Regions from separate parts of the Streptomyces sp. UG1 genome, predicted to be linked through region 2. Evidence: riboswitches for the same ligand, from Rfam matches in the RefSeq annotation. Region 2 holds a riboswitch; the other holds the start of a gene.
What was found. A riboswitch is a leader RNA that binds a small molecule or an ion and turns the genes downstream of it on or off. The one in region 2 is predicted to bind cyclic di-AMP.
Positions count from the first base shown of each region.

Region 1: it holds a riboswitch for cyclic di-AMP, as region 2 does, so the genes downstream of both, ACP4J3_RS03315 (NlpC/P60 family protein) here and ACP4J3_RS42485 (M23 family metallopeptidase) in region 2, are expected to answer to the same signal.

Region 1 covers NZ_JBNGGG010000002.1:229,893-233,039, forward strand. The annotation lists gene ACP4J3_RS03305 (glucarate dehydratase family protein) at 1-449, shown strand, start outside; gene ACP4J3_RS03310 (NAD-dependent epimerase/dehydratase family protein) at 491-1,558, shown strand; cyclic di-AMP (ydaO/yuaA leader) riboswitch at 1,701-1,875, shown strand; gene ACP4J3_RS03315 (NlpC/P60 family protein) at 1,884-3,147, shown strand, end outside.
Region 2 covers NZ_JBNGGG010000051.1:64,167-67,313, reverse strand. The annotation lists gene ACP4J3_RS42490 (aldo/keto reductase) at 1-845, opposite strand, end outside; gene ACP4J3_RS42485 (M23 family metallopeptidase) at 970-1,995, opposite strand; cyclic di-AMP (ydaO/yuaA leader) riboswitch at 2,008-2,164, opposite strand; gene ACP4J3_RS42480 (PP2C family protein-serine/threonine phosphatase) at 2,398-3,147, opposite strand, start outside.

The sequences.
Region 1 (3,147 bases), on a different contig from region 2:
GGGAGCACCTCAAGCCCGCGATCGAACAGAACGCCATCCAGGTGCTGCTGACCGACCACCACTACTGGGGCGGCCTGCGCCGCACTCGTGAACTGGCGGCCGTCTGCGAGGCGTTCGGCATCGCGCTGTCGATGCACTCCAACTCGCACCTGGGCATCAGTCTCGCCGCGATGACCCATGTGGCGGCGGCCATCCCCAACCTCGACCACTCCTGCGACACGCACTACCCGTGGAACTCGGCCGACGACGTGATCGTCCCCGGCGTCCTCGAACTGCGCGACGGTGCGGTCGAGGTGCCCACCGGCCCGGGTCTCGGCGTCGAGCTGGACCACGACGCCCTCGACCGGCTGCACCGGCTGTACGTCGACTCGGGGGTGCGCTCCCGCGACGACACGGGCTACATGCGGCGGATCCACCCGGAGTACGAGCTGCGGCTGCCGCGCTGGTGACGCGGCGTCATAGGGTGACCCCCGACCGCACGATGTGAGGGGTGAGGGGCGTGGGCTCGGACGGCTCGGCGGCCGTGCTGGTGACCGGCGGCAGCGGCTTCGTCGGCAGTCATCTGGTCAGGCGGCTCCTGGAGCGCGGCCACCGGGTCCACGCCACGGTGCGCGACACGGCCGCCACGGCGAAGGTGCGGCCGCTGCGGGAGATGCAGGAGGCGTACCCCGGTCGGCTGTCCCTGTTCGAGGCGGACCTGCTGTCCGAGGGCTCCTTCGACGGGGCGATGGCCGGGTGCCGGACGGTGTTCCATGTGGCCTCGCCGTTCCGCATGCCGGAGAAGATCAAGGACGGCCGCCGGGAGATGGTCGAGCCGGCCCTGCTCGGCACCCGCAATGTGCTGGCGGCGATCGAGCGGACGCCGACGGTGGACAGGCTCGTGTTCACCTCCACCGTGGGCGCCATCTTCGGCGACTACGCGGATGTCCTGGACATGGACGACGGTGTCCTCTCGGAGCGGTACTTCAACACCACCAGCACGGTGGAGAACAACCCGTACCACTACGCGAAGACGGTCGCCGAACGCGCGGCGTGGGAGGCGGAGGCCGCCCAGGACCGCTGGCGCATGGTGTCGGTCAACCCCGGCCTGATCCTGGGGCCCTCCCTCACTCCCGCCTCCGAGTCCGGCAGCCTGTTCCTGCTCCAGGAGCTGTTCAAGGGCTACTTCTGCTACGGCGCCCCGGACTTCAGCTTCACCACGGTGGACGTGCGCGACGTGGCCGACGCGCACATCGCGGCGGCCGAGAACCCGGACGCCAAGGGCCGCTACATCGTGGCCGCCGAAACCATGACGTCGTTCCACGAGATGTCCCGCATCCTGCGCACCCGCCATCCGCGCGACCTCCGCCTTCCGCGCACCGCGCTCCCCCACTGGCCGGTACGTGTCCTCGGCCCCGCCTTCGGACTGACGCAGGATTACATCCGCAAACACCTCGGCATCCGGTTCCGGGTGGACAACAGCCGCAGCGTCGGCGAACTCGGCATCAGCTACCGCCCGATCGAGCAGACGATCCTGGATCACTACGAAGCGTGGCGGAACCGACGCGAAACGAAGTGAATCCGGCGGTCGTTCCCCTCCAAGCGTCAAAGGTCACAAAAACGTATCGGACATTTAACGCCTCAACCTTCACGGGAGCCGCACAAGTTGGCTAGGTTACGGATCAGGCCGCACGACGACCTCCGGCGAACCCCGTCGGGACGCGCGGCCTCCGCCGAGTCCGGTGCGCCATCGAGGTTCACCGGAGCCGGGGACCCAACCGAACTTGGGGTGAATCGGCCCAATCGCCTTTCGGGGCAGGGGCCGTAGGGCACACCTTCCGGAACCGACCGCCCGAACCCGTCAGCTAACTCGGTAGGCGGAGTACGGAAGGAGTACGTCGCCCATGGCGCCGGAAGGCACCGCGCGGCCGGGGGCTCTCAGCCTGCCCGGCATGCGCAACTCCGCACTCGCGTCGGCGGCCCTCACCTCGGTGGCCCTGCTCGGTCAGACGGCGGGCGCCACCCCCTCACTCGCGGACGAGTCACCGAGCCGCGAGGAGGTCAACCGACGCGTCGCCGCTCTCTACAACCGGGCCGAGACCGACTCGGGAACCTTCAACGCCACCCGTGCGTCGTCGACGGGACCGCCGGGGCGCGCCGCCCGGCCGGCGGACGCCGGACGCGCGCCCGCCGCCCCGCCCCGGGGCGAGGACGGCAGGCGTGGCGACCGCTCCCTCGACCGCGTCACCCGGCAGTGGTTCGACGGTGCGCGTGCGAATCTCGGTCCGATCGTCCCGGCGGCGCCGCCGAGGCCCGCGCGGGCGCTGGACGGCGCCGACCCGGCACGGGAGTCCTCCGGCCGCGCGCCACTGGAGCTGACGGCCGGGCCGGCCACCGGAACGGCTCCCTCGGCGGAGCTGCCCGCCGGCCCGCTCGCCGCCCTGCCGGCCGCTCCGGAGGCGGACCCTCAGGCCGCGACCCAGGTCATGCCGGCGATCCCCGCCCGGCCCCCCTCGTCCGCCCCGGCCACCGAACCGGCGGCGGCCGACCCCCAGCAGCGGTCCGGGCTGCGGACGACCAAGGAACAGAACCAGCGCAAGCTGGACCGGGCCCGCGAGCTGCTGTCCATGTACGCCATGCGGCAGAACGACCCGCTGACGACGGCCGGCGCCCTGCCCGCCGCCACCGACACCTGGGGTGCCCTACCGGCCCAGGTCCAGCCCTCGGCCGAGGAGCAGTGGCAGGCGCTGCAGGCCCAGTCGGCCGCCGACCTCACCACGGTCCCGCCCGGCGCGACGGCCTGGCCGACGCCCTCCCTGGCCTCCGCCCCAGCCCCGGCCCTGGTCACGGACCCCCTCACCGCCCCGGTCACGGACCTCCTCACGGCCCCCGCCCTGAGCCAGACGCCGCCCCTGGCCCCGTTGACGGACCCCCTCACCGCCCCCGCCCTGAGCCAGACGTCGACCCCGGGCACGGCCTCGGCCCCATTCACGGCCCCCCTCACCGCCCCCTTCCCGAGCCAGCCACCGCCCTCGGGCACAGCCCCGGCCCCGAGCACCGCCCTCACCTCCACGGCATCACAGGACACCCGGGCCATCCGCGCCCTGGAGTTCGCTCGCGCACAGGTCGGCAAGCCCTGCGTCTGGGGCACGACCGGCCCGGAGGCGT
Region 2 (3,147 bases):
GCGATGGGGGCCGCGACCGTCGGCCGGGACGCGAGCCAGGCCAGGGCCACCGTGGCCACCGGGACCCGGTGGGACCGGGCCACCTCCTCCAGCGCGGCCAGCACCCGCCGGCCCCGCTCGGTCTCCGCGTGCTTGGCGGCACCCTGGGCGCGCGGGCTGTCCACCGTCGTACCGGTGCGGTACTTGCCCGTGAGGAAGCCGGACGCCAGGGCGTAGTACGGGACGGCCGCCAGGCCCTCGCGCTCGGCGAGGTTCTGCAGGGCGCCCTCGTAGGTGTCGCGGGAGACCAGGTTGTAGTGGGGCTGGAGGGCGACGTACCGGGCGAGGCCCTCGCGGTCGGAGAAGGCGAGGGAGGCCGCCAGGCGCTCGGCGGAGATGTTGGACGCGGCGATGTGCCGCACCTTGCCCGCCTTCACCAGCTCGTCCAGCGCGCCGATGATCTCCTCGACCGGTACTTCCGGCTTGTCGAAGTGGGTGTAGTAGAGGTCGATGTGATCGGTGCCGAGGCGGCGCAGGGAGGCGTCCGCGGCGGCCTTGATGTTGGCCGCGCTCAGGCCCTGGAAGTCGGGGTGCCGGCTGACCTTCGTGGCGATCACGACGTCGGAGCGGTTGCCGCGCGCCTTCATCCACTTGCCGATGATGGTCTCGGACTCGCCGCCGGCGTTGCCCTCGACCCAGGCGGAGTACTGGTCCGCCGTGTCGATGAAGTTGCCGCCCGCCGCCGCGTAGGCGTCGAGTACGGCGAAGGACCGGTCCTCATCGGCGGTCCAGCCGAAGACGTTGCCGCCGAGGCAGAGCGGGTGGACCTCGAGGTCGGAGGAGCCGAGCTTGCGCAGAGAAGTCATGCTCTTCACCAACCTCCGTGTCAGAAGCCGGTATTCCACATACCGAAAACCGGCAGCCCCGACGTCGGGGGGTCGCCGCCAGGACCGCCGGGGATCGGAAGTCGATGCCCGTCGAGGGGGTGCGTCAGGGGGTGAGGCCCTTGCCCCGCAGCCACGCCAGCGGGTCGATGCCGTTGGAGCTGCCGCCGGGGTGCACCTCGAGGTGCAGATGGGCGCCGGTCACGTTGCCCGTCGCGCCCACGCGGCCGATGACGTCGCCGGTGTTGACCTTCTGGCCCACGCTGACGCTGATCGAGGACTGGTGCGCGAACCACAGCTCGGTGCCGTCGTCCAGGGTGAGCACGGTCTTGTAGCCGTACGAGCCGTCCCAGCCGGCGAAGGTGATCGTGCCGGAGTGGATCGCCTTGATCAGCGTGCCCGTGGGGGCGGCGAAGTCCAGGCCCGTGTGGTAGCCGGAGGACCAGTAGGCGCCGGCCTGCCCGAAGGTCGAGGTGATGGTGTACGAGGAGGTCGGCAGCGTGTACTGCTTGGCCAGTTCGGCCAGGCGCTCGGCCTCGGCCTTCTTGCGGGCCTCCTCCTCGGCGGCGGCCTTCGCGGCGGCGGCCTTGGCCTCGGCCTCCTTCTCCGCCTTGGCGGCCGCTTCGGCGGCCTCCTTCTCGGCGGCGGCGACGGCGTCCGCGACGGCCTTGCTGTCGATCTGGCCCTGCTGGACCTCGGCCTGCGCGATGATCCGGCTGCGCAGCGCCTCGCCGGCGTCGGAGGTGCCCTGCGTGGTCTCCTCGGTGGCCTCGCCCATGGTGCTGAGCGCGGTACCGGCGTCCTCGGCGGGAGCCTCGTCGTCGTCGGAGATCAGGGGCAGGTCGGGGATGGTGATGGCGACTGGCGGCTTGCCGCTCTGGGCGCTGGCCATACCGCCCGCGCCGACGGCGGCTATGACGCCGACGCCGAGAACCGTGGAGCTGCGGGCGAGTCCCCCGCCGCGCTGCTTGCCGACGCGGTGCCTGCCACGCGCGGGACGAATGGACTCCGCGGTGGGGTTCCACTCCTCGAACGGGCCCTCGTCGGTGCGGTAGCGGTCGTAGCCGAAGGTGTCGGTGCTGCGCTGACTCGGCACGAACGGGGCTTGCGTAGCAGGCCTGTTGGACGCCACGTGGGCGTACTCCTTTCCTTCCTTCTCGCCTACCGGGTTAGCTGACGGGTTCGGAGCAGGAAGGTCTCCTACGCGCGTATACCGGTCGTGGGTTCACGACGGCATCCGCGCGATTCACCCCAGGGTGGTGGTTCCCCGGCTCCCTTGCGGGACTCGGCGCGTGCGCACGGAGCCGCCTCTTGTGACGGCTGGGACGACCGCGCTGCGTTATCGAACGTTAATAGACGCGGGGTGCGGATTCCAAGCTGTTCCGCTTGATCATTAACTATTTTCGCCTGGACTTACGGGTCACCAACGGTCTAATTCGGGCGAGTTGGCTCGGGCTCAGGAGTCACACAGGTATTGACGGTATGTCAGTTGTTATGCGGAGGGCGGTCGCCCGGTCACCCCGGGTCACAACGATCAGGGGTGTCGTACGGCCATGAGGGCCATGTCGTCCGCCATGCCGCCCCCGGAGTGCCGGCGCACCTGTGCCGCGAGCACCCCGAGCAGCGCGGCCGGCTCGCGCCGGGCGTTGGCGCGACCGGAGAGCCCGGCCTCGGGGTCGTAGAACCGCCCGCTGTCGTCGCGCGCCTCGGACAGCCCGTCGGTGTACAGCAGCAGCGTCGCCCCGCCCGGGAAGCCGGCCTCGTCGGCCCGGTCGGGCCAGGCGCCGAGCTCGCTCATGCCGAGCGGCAGCGCCGGTTCGGCGGCGGGCAGCGGGCATACGGTGCCGTCCGCGTACAGCAGCAGGGGCGGCGGGTGCCCGCGGTTGACGATCCGCACGGTGCCGTCGCCGTGCGGCAGTTCGGCGAGCACGACGGTGGTGAAGCCCTCGTAGGAGTCGACGCCGTCCCGCCTGGTCCGCTCCCGCGCCAGCGCCCGCTCCAGCCGCTGCGCGACCGCCTCCAGGGTGGCCTCCTGCTCGGCGGCCTCCCGAAAGGCGCCGATGACGACGGCGACGGCCCCCACCGCGCCGATCCCTTTGCCCCGCACGTCCCCCACGACCAGCCGCACCCCGTGCGGACTGTCCTGCACGGCATACAGATCACCGCCGATGGAGGCGCCCTCCTGCGCCGCCTCGTACCGCGCCGCGATCTGGAAGCCACCGATCCGCTCGGCGGGTTCCGGCAGTACGGCGCGCTGGACGGCCTCGGCGATCCCGCGGGCGGA